Regions from separate parts of the Streptomyces sp. NBC_00057 genome, predicted to be linked through region 2. Evidence: riboswitches for the same ligand, from Rfam matches in the RefSeq annotation. Region 2 holds a riboswitch; the other holds the start of a gene.
The links. Region 2 has a riboswitch for S-adenosylmethionine ahead of thrC (threonine synthase). Riboswitches for the same ligand answer to the same signal wherever they lie in the genome.
Positions count from the first base shown of each region.

Region 1: linked by a shared signal. The riboswitch ahead of OG953_RS31200 (aminotransferase class V-fold PLP-dependent enzyme) and the one ahead of thrC (threonine synthase) in region 2 are both predicted to bind S-adenosylmethionine.

Region 1 is NZ_CP108256.1:6,620,648-6,629,608, reverse strand. Features, by position in the region: gene OG953_RS31225 (NlpC/P60 family protein) at 1-323, opposite strand, end outside; gene OG953_RS31220 (NYN domain-containing protein) at 608-1,969, opposite strand; gene OG953_RS31215 (hypothetical protein) at 2,007-2,249, opposite strand; gene OG953_RS31210 (rhomboid family intramembrane serine protease) at 2,411-3,163, shown strand; gene OG953_RS31205 (Lrp/AsnC family transcriptional regulator) at 3,160-3,441, shown strand; gene OG953_RS31200 (aminotransferase class V-fold PLP-dependent enzyme) at 3,522-4,973, opposite strand; SAM riboswitch class IV at 5,148-5,265, opposite strand; gene trpD (anthranilate phosphoribosyltransferase) at 5,349-6,413, opposite strand; gene OG953_RS31190 (cytochrome bc complex cytochrome b subunit) at 6,539-8,164, opposite strand; gene OG953_RS31185 (Rieske 2Fe-2S domain-containing protein) at 8,161-8,961, opposite strand, start outside.
Region 2 is NZ_CP108256.1:4,139,763-4,148,723, reverse strand. Features, by position in the region: gene OG953_RS19370 (trehalose-6-phosphate synthase) at 1-306, opposite strand, end outside; gene OG953_RS19365 (glucosyl-3-phosphoglycerate synthase) at 361-1,311, opposite strand; SAM riboswitch class I at 1,465-1,591, shown strand; gene thrC (threonine synthase) at 1,609-2,910, shown strand; gene OG953_RS19355 (MoaD/ThiS family protein) at 2,940-3,218, shown strand; gene OG953_RS19350 (cold-shock protein) at 3,641-3,847, shown strand; gene groL (chaperonin GroEL) at 4,167-5,789, shown strand; gene OG953_RS19340 (esterase/lipase family protein) at 5,972-7,213, opposite strand; gene OG953_RS19335 (hypothetical protein) at 7,543-8,013, shown strand; gene OG953_RS19330 (ferredoxin) at 8,085-8,303, opposite strand; gene OG953_RS19325 (cytochrome P450) at 8,309-8,961, opposite strand, start outside.

The sequences.
Region 1 (8,961 bases), 2.5 Mb from region 2:
CCGGAGCGGTACTGCGCGGCGGCGAGCGAACCGAGGCCGTTGCGCAGGGTGTTGATCTCCTGCTGGCCGCGGGCCACCTTGTCCTGGAGCGCGCCGACTTCCTTCTCCAGCTTCTGCTGCTTCTCCTTGGCGCCGTAGTACTGCTCATTGGCATCGCCGGCCTCGTGGCTGAGCTTGTCGACCTTCGCCTTGACCTCGCTCTTGGAGGGCTTGGGGTCGGCCTGGGCCGCCTGGGAGGTCAGAGCCACGGCTGCGGCTGCGGTCGCGGTGACCACGGTCACACGGGCGCGGCTCGGCTGCTTGGGACGACGGTGGGACGCCACGGAGGCGAGCTCCTTCTTCCTCGAGCCGCCTACCGGGCTGTGGGGGATTTGAATCCCCGGCTCCGTGCACGTCACGGACTCGGCGGTGCCTTCGCAGTCACCCCGGATGGGTGATCAACCGTGCGAAGGTTCGAGGCCCGACCCTAGTGACCAACTTGTGATCAGTTCAAATCCTCACAGGAAAAATCTCGTCACAGGAAGCACTTCTTTACCCACGACACACGGGGTGTAGCGGCGACTTGACGGTCCGTTCCCTGATTTCCGCCGAGTCCCGACAAGTGTCACTAGACGCGCGAAAGGCGCTTCAGGAGCAAGGCGGACGCAACGGGCCTGGCGCCCGACTTCGCCACACCGTCGGCGACTTCGCGGTCGGTGGAGACCACCACGACCGGCCGGCCCGGCGGTTCGGCGCGCGCCAGCTGACGGATGAGCTCATCGGCGGTCACACCGGGCTTGCTGAACAGCACCCGGACCCCGCGCGGCGGTGCGAGCAGCACCGGTGCGGCCAGTTCGGCCCCGTCGAAGACACAGGTCATCTCGGCGCCGGTCTGCGCCGCGAGGACCGCGAGACCGCCCAGCAGCCTCAGCCGCTGCTTCTCCAGCGGCAACTGCGGATAGCCGGTCTTGGTGACGTTGTAGCCGTCCACGATCAGATGCGCCTGCGGCAGCGCGAGCAACTGGTCGAGCAGGGCCGGATCGGTCTCCGAAAGGGCCCTGGCGGCAATGTCCTTGGGCGACATCCGGCCCGGCTCAACCGCGTCGACACTGTCGGCGGGACGGATCGAGGAGGGCGGCAGGGCCAGTTCGCGACGGAGCCCGCTCGCCGCGTCGAGCACCGTGTCCAGCAGCAGCCGCAGCCGCATGTCCTCGACCGAGCGGCCCTCCCTGGCGGCCCTGCGGCCCGCCTCGACGGACGCCTCGGCCTCACCGAGCCGCGCCTTGAGCCGGCGGGTCTCGCTCTCGGCCGCGGAGACCTGGGCGGCCGCCTCGGAGCGTACGGCGTCGGTCTCGGCCCGGCTGCGGCGCAGCGCGGCCTCGCCGCGCTTGACCTCGTTGACGACACTGCGCAGTTTGCGCTGAAGGGATTCGGCTTCCTTGCGGGCCGCGTCCAGCTCGCCGCGAAGCCGTTCGGTCTCGCTCTTCGTCTGGGAGCGGGCCTGAGCGAGTTCCTCGCGCAGCCGTTCCAGCTCGCGGCGGCTCTCCTCGTCGGCGCGCTCGGCGTCGGCCCGTTGAGCCTCCTCGCCGGCGGAGGTGACCAGCTTCACCCAGCCGGCCGGGCGCAGCACATAGGCCGCGGCGGCCACATCGACGGGGTCGGCGGCGGCGGGCGGCGAACCGGCCTCCAGCGCGGCCGTCAGCTCCGGCTGCTCCTCCTTGAGCCGTTCGCCGATGCGCTGCCGGAACAGCGCGTCGCTCTCCAGGGCGGCCGCCATCGCGTTCCCGGCGAACTTGGCGCGCCGGGTCGGGGTGAAGCGGGCGTACTGCCTCAGCTGGGCCGGCAGTTCGGTGACCGTCAGGTCGCCGAACGCGTCCGAGACCAGCGCGACGACCCGTCGCCGTACACCTTCGGGCAGCGGGCGGTCGAGCGCCTCGACGGCGTCGTCGGCCGCCTCGGCCGACTCGGCGCCGCTAGCGGGCTGCTCCACCATCCGTCACCCCAAATTGTCTGTCCGCACGGCCCCGTCAGGAGTCGGCACCCGGCCTGTCCACCAGTTCGATCTGATCCACCGCGTTGCACCAACGGCAGCGCACCGACTCGATGGTCTCACTGACCACCTCGCGTTCCTCGACGGTGGACTCCCCGGCCAGGTCGAGATGGACGTATTCAATGACCTTGGAGGAACGCGTCACGTCGAACCGTGTGAGGTTTCCGCAGAGCGTGCAGCGCCAGCGGGTCCCGTCGGTCGGCTGGGGAACCGTCGTCATCGTGCGTCCTCTTTCGTCGAGCCTCGTGCTGCCTGCTTCAAGGATCTCGCGGTGCGCCGTCGAACTGCGGATGTCCTGCCGTAACCCTACGGCCTCGCCACGTCCCCCCGACACGGCGAGGCGGTCTGTCCCGTTCCCTCCGCTTGCGTCATGCTCTGTTCATGATCGATCGGCGGGCTGCGGCCGCCAGATTAACCAGTGGACTCCTACGGACGGTCACCTCGGGCGGACCGCCCGTGACCTATGCCCTGATCACCCTGTGCTGCCTGATCTTCCTGATCAGTCCGCTCTCCGGCTTCAACCCGCCCTACGGCACCGCCGACGCCCTGCTCGCCGCCCAGGCCGGGTATTTCGAACGCTGGGGCGTGATCCCGAGCGAGCTGTGGGACGGCTCCGCACGCGCCCTGCTCACCCCGCTCACCGCCCTCTTCGTGCACGGCAGCTGGCTGCATCTGCTCGGCAACATGCTCTTCCTGTACGTGTTCGGGGCGATGACCGAGGAGCGCATGGGCCATGCCGAGTTCACCTTCTTCTATCTCGGCTGCGGCTATCTCGCTCTGGTCGCCTATGCGGCCGCGCACGCCACGTCCGACCAGACACTCGTCGGTGCGTCGGGGGCGATCTCGGCGGTACTGGGGGCATTCCTCTACCTGTTCCCCAGGGCCCGGGTCACCAGTCTGTTCCCGTTCCTCTTCTTCCTGCCGCTGCGCTTCCCCGCCTGGATCGTGCTGATCTTCTGGTTCGTCCTGCAGTGGCTGGCGGTCCAGGGCGCGGGCAGCGGGGGCCCCGGCGTGGCCTATCTGGCCCATGTGGTCGGCTTCGTCCTCGGCTTCCTCTACGCCTGGGGGCGTTACCGGCGTACGGATAGAGTGAAGACTCCAGCCACGGCCACCGAGGGAGAAAGCCAGCCGTGATCACCGCGATCGTGCTCATCAAAACCAGCGTGGACCGGATTCCCGAGATCGCCGAGGCCATCGCAGCGCTGGACAGCGTCAGCGAGGTCTTCTCGGTCACCGGTACGTACGACCTGATCGCCATGGTCCGGGTGGCCAAGCACGACGATCTGGCGGACGTCATCCCCGGCCGGATCAGCAAGATCCCCGGCGTCGAGGCCACCGACACGCATGTGGCCTTCCGTACGTACTCGCAGCACGACCTGGAGGCCGCCTTCGCCATCGGCCTCGACGCGTAGGTACGCCCCTTATTACGGCGTAGCACTTCGGCGGGGGACGGGCAGTCGCGCCCGTCCCCCGCCGAAGTGTTGCGCGCCCGTCAGAGCTGCGCTGCGCCCCGGTCCGGGACGCAGCGGCCTTCCTCGGTGCGGTACTTCCACTGGGCGCCCTTGCTCACCAGTTCCTTGACCGCGCGAACGAATCGCTCGATGTGCTCGTCCGGCGTACCGGCGCCGAAGCTCACCCGGATCGCGTTGAGCAAGGGGGTTCCCCCGGTCGAGTCCGTTCGAGACCGGGGGAGCTCGCCCGGCTCGGCCTCGGGCGCGCCGCACTCGCCGGCCTCCTGCGGGTCGCTGCCCAGCAGGGTGCGGACCAGCGGGTGGGCGCAGAACAGTCCGTCGCGGACCCCGATGCCGTATTCGGCGGAGAGCGCGGCCGCGAAGTGCGAGCTGTTCCAGCCCTCCACCACGAAGGAGATGACGCCGACCCGCGGGGCGTCGTCGCCGAACAGCGAGAGCACCTTGACCTCGGGGACGCCGGCGAGTCCGGCCCGGACCGCGGTGACGAGGTGCTGCTCCCGGGTGACCAGGTTGTCGAAGCCTGCCTCGGTCAGCGCCCTGCAGGCGGAGGCGATGGAGTAGACGCCGATGACGTTGGGCGAACCGGCCTCGTGCCGGGCGGCGGTGGAGTGCCACTCCACGTCCACACCGCCGTCGGTGCGCCGGGCGACCTTCCGGGAGGCGCCGCCACCGGCCAGGTACGGCTCGGCGTCCTGCAGCCAGTCGGCGCGACCCGCAAGCACACCCGAGCCGAATGGCGCGTACAGCTTGTGTCCGGAGAAGGCGACCCAGTCGACGTCCAGCTCGGCGATGTCGACGGGGTGGTGCGGGGCGAGCTGCGCGGCGTCCAGCACGATCCTGGCACCGTGGGCGTGCGCGGCGGCCGCCAGCTCCTTGACCGGCCACAGTTCGCCGGTGACGTTGGAGGCGCCGGTGACGCAGACCAGCGCGGGGGCAATGGGGCCTCCCCTGCTCGAACGGAGTTGAGAGCTTGGGGAAGGGTCGCGGTCGGCGAGCGCCCGCTCCAGCGTCTCGACGGCCTGGGCCGGGGTACGCGGGGCGTTCAGGTAGGTCACCCGGGCGTCGCGCCACGGCAACAGCGAGGCATGATGCTCGGTCTCGTACACGAAGACCTGGCAGTCGGCGGGGACGACGGCGGCCAGCAGGTTGAGGGAGTCGGTGGTCGAGCGGGTGAAGATCACCTGATCGTCGGCGCGGCAGCCGAGGAACTCCGCGACGGTCGCGCGGCTGTTCTCGAAGAGGTCCGTGGAGAGCTGCGAGAGGTACCCGGCGCCGCGGTGGACACTGCCGTAGTACGGGGCGTACGCGGCGACGTCGTCCCAGACGCGCTGCAGGGCCGGGGCGCTTGCGGCGTAGTCGAGAGCGGCGTACGTGACTTCGCCACCCGTGACCAGCGGAACCGTTACATCCTTGCCCAGAACCGACAGAGGGGCACAAAGCGACTGGTCGGCGGCAGCGGTGAAGACAGACATGGCGAACTCCCGTAACAGGCAGGCGAATTACATGCGCCGGCGGATACGCGGCAGCGCAGCAGAAAGTGAAAAGGGTGTGCGGAGAAGGGCCGATAAGCCCTATCGCATTCGCTTGCTCACAAGAGACTCCCTAGGGACCAGGACCCCGGGGGCTGGCATTCACAGATGCCGAGGGGCCCGCGCTTGCCGCAGACCTCGCTGCCTGCGGCCTGGTCTTCACCCGGGGCACCCCGCCACGGACGGAGGGTTGCCGGACAGCGGGCCGGGGCCGTAGTCGCTGTCACTCATGACCTGCCCAGCATCCTGCCATACGTGCGTCGACGCGCAAGGCGCGGTCCAAGATCTGGACCGCGCCCTGCGTCATATTCCGTCCGGTCAGGCGTTGCTGACCGCCACCCAGCGCTCCAGCGCCTGCCGGGCCGCCCCCGAGTCGATGGACTCGGCGGCCTTCGCGATTCCTGCGGCGAGCTGCTCGTTCAGCGTGCCGTCCGTCGGGTCCAGCGCGACCAGTGCCGCTGCCGAGTTGAGCAGCACGGCCTCCCGTACGGGCCCTCGCTCGCCGGCCAGTACCCGACGGGCCACATCCGCGTTGTACGAGGCGTCGGCGCCACGCAGCGCCTGTGCCGGCACCAGCTCCAGACCGACGTCGCGCGGGTCGAACGCCTCCTCGCGCACCGTTCCGTCCCGGACCACCCAGACGCGTGAGGTCGCGGTGGTCGCCAGCTCGTCCAGGCCGTCGTCGCCGCGGAAGACCAGCGCCGAATTGCCGCGCTCGGCGAGGACACCGGCGACGATGGGCGCCATCCGCAGGTCGGCGACGCCGATGGCCTGGGAGCGCACCTTGGCCGGGTTGGTGAGCGGCCCGAGGATGTTGAACGTCGTCGGGGCGCCGAGCTCCTTGCGGGCCTTGGCGGCGTAGCGCAGGGCGGGGTGGAACTTCACCGCGAAGCAGAAGGTGATGCCCGCCTCCTCGGCGACCTCGACGACCCGCTGCGCGCTGAGCTCCAGATTGACGCCGAGCCTTTCCAGCACATCGGAGGAACCGCTCGCCGACGAGGAGGCGCGGTTGCCGTGCTTGACGACCTTGGCGCCGGTACCCGCGATGACGATCGCCGACATCGTGGAAATGTTGACCGTCTTGGCGAGGTCGCCGCCGGTGCCGACGATGTCAACCGTGCGACCCGGTACGTGGATCGTGTTGGCGTGCTCGTACATCGCGCTCACCAGGCCGGACACCTCGTCGACCGTTTCGCCCTTGGCGCGCAGGGCCACCGCGAAACCGGCGATCTGCACATCGGTCGCCTCACCGCTCATGATGCGGTCCATCGCCCATGCGGTGTCGTCCGCGGTCAGGTTCTCGCCGCGCAGCAGCGGGTTCAGCACGCCGGGCCAGGAACGGTCCGCCACGCTGTCGCCGCCGACCGGGGTCACAACGTTCATGGTCCGCTCCTGGGGGTCCACAGCCGATAAAAGGGGTTGCCCCCACCCTATCGAGCGCCACGGACAGCGAAGAGCCCCGTCCATCGGATGGACGGGGCTCCTGCTGTGGCGATCAGTTCAGGCGATCAGTGGTGACCGTGGCCGCTGGTGATCTCCTTGTACTCCTCGGTGGTGGGCTTGGCGATCTGGTTGTCCTCGCCGTAGTAGCCCTTGCTGAGCCTGGCCCGCAGCTTCTGCAGTACGGGCACCTTGCGCTCGACACCGTTCTCGTCGACCGTCGGGCCGATCTCGACCGGCTTGTACTGCTCGTGCGCGGTGAGCGTGTGCAGCTGCTCGGGGCCGAGCGGCTCGTGGATCTCGACGAACTCACCGTGCGGCAGGCGCTTGATGATGCCGGACTCGCGCCCGTGCAGCACCTTCTCCTTGTCGCGGCGCTGGAGGCCGAGGCAGATCCGCCTGGTGACGATGAACGCGATGACCGGGCCCACGAAGATGAAGATCCGGACGAACCAGGAGATGGCGTTCAGCGACAGGTGGAAGTGCGTGGCCCACAGGTCGTTGGCACCACCGATGAAGACGACGACGTACTCGGTGATCCAGGCGACGCCGAAGGCAGTCCGGGTCGGAGCGTTGCGCGGGCGGTCCAGGATGTGGTGCTCGCGCTTGTCCCCGGTGATCCAGGACTCGATGAACGGGTAGACCGCGATGATCGCGAGTACCAGTCCGAAGGCCATCAGCGGAATGAACACCCCCAGGACGAGCGTGTGGCCCCAGAGGTTGATCTCCCAGCCAGGCATCACTCGGATCAGCCCCTCGGCGAAGCCCATGTACCAGTCGGGCTGGGCGCCGGTGGAGACCTGGTCCGGGCGGTACGGGCCGATGTTCCAGATCGGGTTGATCGAGGCGATGGCCGCGATGATGGCGATGATGCCGAAGACCAGGAAGAAGAAGCCACCGGCCTTCGCCATGTACACCGGCAGCAGCGGCATGCCGACGACGTTCTTGTTGGTGCGGCCGGGACCCGCGAACTGCGTGTGCTTGTGGTAGAAGACCAGGATCAGGTGCGCCACCAGCAGACCGAGCATGATGCCCGGCAGCAGCAGGATGTGGATCGAGTAGAACCGGCCGATGAAGTCGTGACCGGGGAACTCTCCGCCGAACAGGAACATCGAGATGTACGTGCCGACGATCGGCATCGACAGGATCGCGCCCTGGGTGAAGCGGACACCCGTACCGGACAGCAGGTCGTCCGGGAGCGAGTAGCCGGTGAAGCCGGTGAACATGCCCAGCACGAACAGCAGGAAGCCGAACAGCCAGTTGATCTCACGCGGCTTGCGGAACGCACCCGTGAAGAAGACGCGCATCATGTGCACGAACATGCCGGCCAGGAAGATCAGCGCGGCCCAGTGGTGGATCTGGCGGACCAGCAGACCACCGCGGACGTCGAAGCTGATGTCCAGCGTCGAGGCATAGGCCGCGGACATCCGGATGCCCTGCATCGGCTCGTACGAGCCGTGGTACACGACCTCGCTCATGCTCGGGTCGAAGAACAGCGTCAGATACACACCCGTGAGGATGATGATGATGAAGCTGTAGAGGGCGATCTCACCGAGCATGAAGGACCAGTGGTCCGGGAAGATCTTGCGCATGTTGGACTTGGCCAGGGAGTAGATCCCCAGGCGTCCGTCCGCCCAGTCGGCCACCCGCTCACCGGCGGGCGCCTTGCGCTGTGTGTCGGTCGCAGTACTCATCCGCGCTCCCAGAATGCAGGACCGACGGGCTCTTCGAAGTCACCGAGCGCTTCGAGGTTGCCCTCGGCGTTCACACCGATCCGCAGCTGCGGAAGGGCGTGACCGGCCGGACCGAAGATGACGCGGGCGCCGTCGGAGAGGTCGAAGGTGGACTGGTGGCACGGGCAGAGCACGTGGTGGGTCTGCTGCTCGTACAGGCTGATCGGGCAGCCGACATGGGTGCAGATCTTGGAGAAGGCCACGATTCCCTCGTGGGCCCACTCGCGCTCGCGCTTGTCCTTGATGTTGTCCGGCTCGATGCGGATGATCATCAGCGCGGCCTTGGCCATCTGGTTCTGGAAGTCGTGCGCGTCCTCCTCCAGGCCCTCGGGCATGGCGAAGGTCAGCGAACCGACGGCGACGTCCTCGGGACGCAGCGGCTCCATCGTGTTCATGTTGATGAGCTGCTTGCCCTTGGCCCACAGGGTGTTGCGGAGCTTCTTCTCCGGCAGCGGACCGAGGTCGCGCAGCAGCACCACGCCGGAGAGCGGCACCAGGGCCAGCGCGCCGAACATGGTGTTGCGGATCAGCTTGCGCCGTCCGAACGCGGACTCCTCGGCACCGGCCGCGAAGTCGGCCAGGACCTTCGCCTTGACCTCCGGCGTCGCCTCGATGGCGTGCCGGTCGTCGGCGACCTCCACGTCGGACATCAGCGTGCGCGCCCAGTGGACGGCGCCGGCGCCGATCGTGAAGAGGGCCACGCCCAGGGTCAGACCCAGGGAGAAGTTGAGCGCGCTCACGTGGCCGAAGGGCCAGAT
Region 2 (8,961 bases):
GTGGTGGACGAACCAGAGCACCGAGTTCGCGATGCCGTTGTACGCGTCCTCGTGGACGGCCGCGTCGATGTCGAGCATGCGTACGCCCTGCTCGCCGACCCCGCGCCGGACCGCCTCCCGGTCCCCGTCACCGAGCGCGGCGCACACCCACAGTTTGTCCTTGACGGCACTCAGCCCCGAGACGAGCCCGCCGCCGCCGCGCTTCGTGTCGAGCGATCCGTCCGTGGCGAGGGTGTACGACACCGGGCCGCGGTTGGACGCAACGAGGACCTGGGCAGCGGACTGGGCTTCGTACTCGGAGACCATGTTGCGGAATCTAGCCAGATCACGAACCGCCCAAACGTGCGAAGTCAGGCCACGTCAGGCCGCCCGGCGCGAAACGTACTCCTCGATCTCGCGCATCGGGGGCCGCTCCTCGGTGTCCACCGCATGGGTGCGCGGTACGAAGCCGTCCTCGCCGCGCTCGAACTGCGTGAGCGAAGGCCGCACCAAGTGGCCCCGGGACAACCGGAGTTGAGCGGTCCGGTAGATCGCCGCCGCCATCCGGCCGAGCGCCTGCCCGTCCTGGTGACGGTGTTTGCGCACCCCTACGTCGACCTGGGCCAGCGCGTCCAGACCCACCGTGTGCAGCGCATCGACCAGGAGGCCCAGTTCCACTCCGTAGCCGACAGGGAAGGGCAGCCGTTCGAGGAGGGAGCGGCGTACGGCGTACTCCCCGCCCAGCGGCTGGACGAAACCGGCCAGCTGCGGCCAGTGCAGATTGAGTAGCGGACGGGCCACCAGTTCGGTGACGCGACCACCCTGACCTGCGGTGTCACCGAAGGGGCGGTCGTACATCGCCTTCACGAACTGCACGTTCGGGTCGGTCAGCAGCGGGCCGACGATGCCGGAGACGAAGTCCGCCGAGAAGTCCTTCAGATCGGCGTCGATGAAGCAGACGATCTCACCGCCGGTCACCAGGAGCGACCGCCACAGCACCTCGCCCTTGCCGGGCACGGCGGGTATCCGGGGGAGTATCTCGTCCCGGTGCACCACCCGGGCACCGGCCTCCCGGGCCACCTTCGCGGTGGCGTCCGTGGAACCGGAATCGATCACCACGAGCTCGTCGACCAGCTGGACCTTCTCCATCAGCTCACGCCGGATCGTCGCGACGATCCGGCCGACCGTCGCCTCCTCGTTCAGCGCGGGCAGTACGACGCTCACGCACCCGCGGTGCGGATCCCTGGCCTTGGCGGCCAGGAGGCGGTCCAGCGGGCGGTCGGCGGCCGACCAGGAACGCCTGGCCAGCCAGCGTTCGACCTCTTCCAGCACGGTCGATACTCCCTGTATGTGATCCATCTCGCGGTTCGGACGACTATCTCAACTCTCCGGTGCTTCGGTTACAGTCTTGAACAACGCGGATGGCCGTCGCATGTCGGGGTCAGTCCGCCAATAAATGCCTGGATCGATGATCCGGTGCCACAGCGCTCATCCAGAGGGACTGAGGGAACGGCCCGTTGAAGTCCCGGCAACCCTCCTGCCGACCGCGAGGTCAGGTGGGGAAGGTGCCAATTCCGTCTCGTGGCGAAATGCGTCGCGAGGAAGATGAGGAGAAAGGGCCTCGCCATCATGGCTGCGCAGACCGTTGCAGTAAGCACCGATTCTTCCGCCGAAGCCGTCGACCTCGGACCCGCTGCGGTGCTTTCCTGCCGCGAGTGCGGCGAGCGTTTCGAGCTCGGCCCCATTTTCGCCTGCGCGTCCTGTTTCGGGCCGCTCGAAGTGGCGTACGACCTGCCGAGCGGCTCCCCCGACGAGCTGAAGAAGCGCATCGAGGCCGGACCCAACAACATCTGGCGTTACGCGCCGCTGCTGCCGGTCCCCGCCGATGTCGCGGACAAGCCCAACATCAACCCCGGTTTCACCAAGCTGGTCAAGGCCGACAACCTCGCCCGCGAGCTGGGCGTCACCGGCGGCCTGTACGTCAAGGACGACTCCGGCAACCCGACGCACTCCTTCAAGGACCGCGTCGTCGCCATTGCCGTCGAGGCCGCCCGCGCCTTCGGTTTCACCACCCTCTCCTGCTCCTCCACCGGCAACCTCGCCGGTGCGGTGGGCGCCGCCGCCGCCCGCGCCGGCTTCCGCTCCTGCGTGTTCATCCCGCACGACCTGGAGCAGGGCAAGGTCGTCATGGCCGCGGTGTACGGCGGTGAGCTGGTCGGCATCGAGGGCAACTACGACGACGTCAACCGCTTCTGCTCGGAACTCATCGGCGACCCGCTCGGCGAGGGCTGGGGCTTCGTCAACGTCAACCTGCGCCCGTACTACGGCGAGGGCTCCAAGACCCTGGCGTACGAGATCTGCGAGCAGCTCGGCTGGCAGCTGCCCGACCAGATCGTCATCCCGATCGCGTCCGGATCGCAGCTCACGAAGATCGACAAGGGTCTGCAGGAGCTGATCAAGCTCGGTCTCGTCGAGGACAAGCCGTACAAGATCTTCGGCGCCCAGGCCGAAGGCTGCTCCCCGGTCTCCACCGCCTTCAAGGCCGGTCACGACGTCGTGCGGCCCCAGAAGCCGAACACCATCGCCAAGTCCCTGGCGATCGGCAACCCGGCCGACGGCCCGTACGTCCTGGACATCGCCCGCCGCACCGGCGGCGCGGTCGAGGACGTCGACGACGAGCAGGTCGTCGACGCGATCAAGCTGCTGGCGCGCACCGAGGGCATCTTCGCGGAGACGGCGGGCGGGGTGACGGTCGGCGTGACGAAGAAGCTCATCGAGGCCGGTCTGCTCGACCCGACGCTGACCACCGTCGTCCTCAACACAGGTGACGGCCTCAAGACCCTGGACGCGGTGGCCGCCACCTCGCAGGCGACCGCGACGATCCGCCCGAGCCTGGACGCGTTCCGCGCCGCCGGCCTCGCCACCAGCTGACCACCCGAGACCGAAGAAAGGCACCCCTCATGAGCGTCAAGGTCCGCATCCCCACCATCCTCCGCACCTACACGGGCGGCCGGGCCGAGGTCCCGGCCGAGGGCTCGACCCTCTCCCAGGTCATCGAGTCCCTGGAGCAGAACCACCCCGGCATCGCCGCCCGCGTCCTGGACGACCAGGGCAAGCTGCGCCGCTTCGTGAACGTGTACGTCAACGACGACGACGTGCGCTTCGAGGGCGGCCTGGAGGCGGCGACGCCGGACGGCGCGGGTATCTCGATCATCCCGGCAGTCGCAGGCGGCTGCTGACCGTCCGTCCGACTTCACGGCGTTATCGGAATTGCCCCCTCTGCGAGAGAAGCGGAGGGGGCAATTCTGTATGGTTGAGCGCGGTACAGTGTGGGAAGTCCCCCCAGCTGCCCGTGCCGCCCGCATATGAGAATGCGCCCGGCCGCGACAAGAAGCAGCCAAAGTGTTCGATCTCCTTGCGCCATAAGTCACCTTTGCCCGGCCCGACTTGCCCTGGAATCTCATGAATCCCTCATGTTCGGGCGTTCGGCGCTGCCCAGAATTCTCGTCCGATTGACCTGTTGCAGAGGGCAGTTGGGCAGATACATTCGGCCGCGGTCGACGCGTTCCGGCGCACGCACCCTCTCCTGTCGGGGGGTGGGTTCTGACCCGGGTCCGCGAAGTGCGGTCCTGTGCAAGGGCCAGTAATAGGGGAGTTAGGCATGGCTCAGGGCACCGTCAAGTGGTTCAACGCGGAGAAGGGGTACGGCTTCATCGCGGTCGACGGTGGTGCGGATGTTTTCGTCCACTACAGCGCGATCCAGATGGACGGGTACCGCACCCTCGAAGAGGGTCAGCGAGTTGAATTCGAGATCTCGCAGGGCCAGAAGGGGCCGCAGGCGGACATGGTCAAGCTCGCCGTCGGCTGAGCTCGACGCGGTCGGCCAACGACACTACTCACGCACGGAGGGCCTGTACCCCAGGGGTACGGGCCCTCCGCGCGTCCGCGTCCGCAGCCACCCGGGAGTGGCTGTCGTTGTCCACATCCCGAGGGAGACGCTTGCACTCCAGGGGGTCGAGTGCTAATCATTGGCGTTAGCACTCTCCAGGTGAGAGTGACAGAATTTGGACCGGGCCGGTGAGGCCCGCAGGTCCGGTGGGGCAAGGAACCACCGGTCACGCAGGCCGTCCGTCGCGGGCGCCACTCGGTCCGGAGAAATCCACCCCTGTCCGGGAGGACCACTTCACATGGCCAAGATCATCGCGTTCGACGAGGAGGCCCGGCGCGGTCTCGAGCGCGGCATGAACCAGCTCGCCGACGCCGTCAAGGTCACCCTTGGCCCCAAGGGTCGCAACGTCGTCCTTGAGAAGAAGTGGGGCGCCCCCACGATCACCAACGATGGTGTTTCCATCGCCAAGGAGATCGAGCTGGAGGACCCGTACGAGAAGATCGGTGCGGAGCTGGTCAAGGAGGTCGCCAAGAAGACGGACGACGTCGCCGGCGACGGTACGACCACCGCCACCGTTCTCGCCCAGGCTCTCGTCCGTGAGGGCCTTCGCAATGTCGCCGCGGGTGCCAACCCGATGGCCCTCAAGCGGGGCATCGAGAAGGCCGTCGAGGCCGTCTCCGCCGCCCTCCTGGAGCAGGCCAAGGACGTGGAGACCAAGGAGCAGATCGCTTCGACCGCCTCCATCTCCGCCGCCGACACCCAGATCGGCGAGCTCATCGCCGAGGCCATGGACAAGGTCGGCAAGGAAGGCGTCATCACCGTCGAGGAGTCCCAGACCTTCGGTCTGGAGCTGGAGCTCACCGAGGGTATGCGCTTCGACAAGGGCTACATCTCGGCGTACTTCGCCACCGACATGGAGCGCATGGAGTCGTCCCTCGACGACCCGTACATCCTGATCGTGAACTCCAAGGTCAGCAACGTGAAGGACCTCCTTCCGCTGCTGGAGAAGGTCATGCAGTCCGGCAAGCCGCTGCTGATCATCGCCGAGGACGTCGAGGGCGAGGCCCTGTCGACCCTGGTCGTCAACAAGATCCGTGGCACCTTCAAGTCCGTCGCCGTCAAGGCCCCGGGCTTCGGTGACCGCCGCAAGGCCATGCTCGGCGACATCGCCATCCTCACCGGTGGCACCGTCATCTCCGAGGAGGTCGGCCTCAAGCTGGAGAACGCCGGTCTCGACCTGCTCGGCCGCGCCCGCAAGGTCGTCATCACCAAGGACGAGACCACGATCGTCGACGGTGCCGGTGACAGCGACCAGGTTCAGGGTCGCGTCAACCAGATCCGTGCCGAGATCGAGAACTCCGACTCGGACTACGACCGCGAGAAGCTCCAGGAGCGCCTCGCGAAGCTGGCCGGCGGCGTGGCCGTCATCAAGGCCGGTGCCGCGACCGAGGTCGAGCTCAAGGAGCGCAAGCACCGCATCGAGGACGCGGTGCGCAACGCCAAGGCCGCCGTCGAGGAGGGCATCGTCGCCGGTGGTGGCGTGGCTCTGCTCCAGGCCTCGGCCGTCTTCGAGAAGCTGGACCTCTCGGGTGACGAGGCGACCGGCGCCAACGCCGTCAAGCTGGCGCTGGAGGCCCCGCTCAAGCAGATCGCCGTCAACGGTGGTCTCGAGGGTGGCGTCGTCGTCGAGAAGGTGCGCAACCTGCCGATCGGTCACGGTCTGAACGCCGCGACCGGCGAGTACGTCGACATGATCGCCGAGGGCATTCTCGACCCGGCGAAGGTCACGCGCTCCGCCCTGCAGAACGCCGCGTCCATCGCCGCGCTGTTCCTCACCACCGAGGCCGTCATCGCCGACAAGCCGGAGAAGGCCTCTGCGGCCGCTCCGGGCGGCATGCCGGGCGGTGACATGGACTTCTGATCCTGACGGATCGGTAGTTCCTGTACAGCTTTGCCGCATCGACCCCCGGGACCAGCAGGTCCCGGGGGTCGATGTCGTTTCCGTACGGGGCGGGGCGGTGGACGCGCCCACGATGCCCGCCGGAGCACCGTGGGCGCGTGATACCCCGCACGACGGGACTGCGGAACCAAGGGGCCGCGGAACTACGGAAGCCGGTCGAGGAGCCAGGTGCAGAGCTCCTCCGTCACGAGGGTGTGCCCCTCGTTGTGGGACGCGAGCTTGAACTCGTCGAGCGCACTGGCATTCGGCGGGAGTGCGGAGATGTCCTTGTACAGCTCCTCGTCCGTGTCCAGATCGCCGACGTCGACCGCGCTGACAGCGGGCACGAAGCAGTGCGAGCGGATACGTACGTCGGTCTTGAACCCGAGGAGGGGGTTGAGGGCGTTGAGCCCGTCGGCGAGGATGCCGAACCCTTCCAGCGAGCCGCCGGGTGCGCCGTCGATCGACGGGAGTCCGGACGTATGCACCTGGTTGGTCTTCAGCGTCACCACCCGCAGCTTCGCGACGAGTTCGTTGTCGCCCGGGGCCTGGGCGTAGAGCTTGGTGCCCACGACCGACAGGCCCTTGCCCTCCAGGGCCAGTTCGCCGGCCTGCACGTCGGTGCCGGTGCCGTCGGCCACGCCGTTGGCGACACCGATCAGCCGCGGCCGGCGCGGCCATTGGCCGGTGGCCTCCATCTCCGCCAGGAACGTGGCGCGCTCGTCGCTCTGGTCCGGCGTCCCGTCCCACTTCTCGATGTGCTGCCACAGCAGCTGACGTGCGGCCGGGCTGTTGATCTGGTCGGAGAACCGGCTGTCGAGATCCTTGATGTAGTGCGCGAACGCCTGCAGGGCGATCGGGATCCAGGCGCCGCGGTGCGGGCTGTCGTACGAGAAGTAGAGAGAGGTCTGGTGGTCGATGCCCTGGCTCTCCATCTTGGCCAGCGCGTGCCGGGTGACGAGCCCGCCCATGCTGAACCCGCCGACGGCCAGCGGCGCGTCGCCCTGCCGCTCCGCGATGGCGTGCAGGATCGCGGCCTGCGCGGTCCGGGAGTTGTCCAGAATCGATGCACTGCGCTCATGGAAGCCGAGAATGATGACGTCGTGTCCCCGGCGGCGCAGTTCGCTGATGAGCGCGTAGTCGCCGAACTCCATGATTTCCCAGGAGAAGTCCAGGCTGCTCGGCCCTGTGTTGAATCCGTCGGCGAAGATCACGGGCCGCGTGAGACCCGAGTGGCCCTCGCCGTAGTAGACCCAGGCGGTGCCGCCCGGCAGGCCCCACACGGTGCTGGGCGGCAGCGGGAGGGCGCCGTGCTTTTCGGCGTCCAGGCGGGGGCCGGGGGCGAGAGTGATGGGGGGCTTGCTGTGGAGCTCCGAGACGATTTGCTCGTGGGTCGGTTCGGACATGGGTCGTTCCCCTTTGGGCCGATTCGTTACAGTGCGTACCAAGAGGAGCACACGGAGTAGCGACCGGGGAGGGGGAGTGGATCAAACCACTCCCAGGTGGGAGCCGGTTTCGGACATGCTTGCGCTCCGGGGGATTTCGCCTGATGGGGGCGCGCGGGGGCGGTGGGAGTGCGCTGTACGTGATCCGGGCGCGCCGCCGCTGTTGGGGTGGAAAACCGGACCGAGGGCCTGGGGAGCGCGCCAACGGCCGCACATGTTTGTGATCTTGATGTGGCGGGCCGCTCTTGGCTCGTTCTCCCTCAGTCTTTCGTTCTCGTACGAGGAGTCCCGTGCGTATCCGTTCGATCCTGTCTCTCGCCGCATCCGCCGTCGCCGTGGCGGCACTGGCCACCCCCGCCCAGGCCGCCGACGCCGCCGACGGCGCGTACTTCATCCGTGACGTGCGCACCGGCGCGTGTCTGGCGGGTGGCGAAGGCCCGCTGGGCGGCCACATCGAGCCCTGCAACCCCGGCACCGTGTGGGAGGTCCGCAACCAGGGTGGCGGTCTGGTGCAGATCGTCGAGGCGCGCAGGGAGAACCGCTGCCTGGCGCTCTCGCCGATCCGGATCTACCCGCCGGTCGTGTGGGTGGACGAGTGCGGCACGCAGCCCGACCGGTGGACGATCCAGGGCGAGGCCTCGCAAGAGCCGGTCGCCATCGCCCTCGACCGGGGCGAGATGGGCTACCTGACCACGCAGGGTCACCGCGCGATCCTCAGCCCCGACGGCCGCCCCCAGTGGGTCATGGAGCGGCTCGGCTAGGACCGACCTGTTCGGTTGATGACGCAGCCGCCCCGTGCCGGGATCGTTCTTCCTGGCGCGGGGCGGTTTTCTCAGTCGCGGCGGGGACCGATGACGGTGCTTCCGTCGTGCACGGTGATCGCCTGGGCCGGGCAGATGTCGGCGGCGTCCAGGACCCGTTCGTCCGGTTCGATGCCGTCCGTCCGCGCCCGGGCGTGCTCCCCGTCCAGCGCGAACACCTCGGGGACGCTCCCGGCGCACATGCCCGATGCCTGGCAGAGCTGGGGGTCGACGCGTACGTTCCAGGTCATGCCGGTCACCACCCGACCGGCATGACACGCGGGCCGCGTACCAGCATTTCGGACTTCCATGTCACATCGCCGGCCAGTCGCAGCCCCGGGAAGCGGGTGATGAGCGCGATCAGTGCCTCCTGAAGTTCCAGCCGGGCCAGCGGGGCGCCCAGGCAGTGGTGGACGCCGTGGCCGAAGCCGAGGTGCTGGTTGCCCTCGCGGGCGATGTCGAGCACGCCCGGGGCGGTGAACCGCAGCGCGTCGCGGTTGGCGGCGCCCATGGCGACCAGGACCGGACTGCCCGCCCGGACGAGGGTGCCGCCGACCTCGATGTCCTCGGTGGCGTACCGGGGTTGGCCGGCGCCGCTTCCCAGCGGCACGAAGCGCAGCAGTTCCTCCACCGCGCCCTGGACGAGTCCGGGATCGGCCCTGAGCCTGGTCAGCTGGTCCGGATGGTCCAGCAGAGTGAGGACGAAGTTGGGGATCTGGGACGCGGTGGTCTCGTGTCCTGCAACCAGGATGCCCACGCACAGATCGACGAGTTCGAGTTCGGAGAGCCGGTCGCCGCCGTCGCGGGCCTCGATGAGCGCCGTCATCAGGTCGTCCTGCGGCTCCTTGCGGTGGCGGTCGATCAACTCGGCCATATAGGCGCGCAGTTCGTCGCGGTTGGCCTCGAACT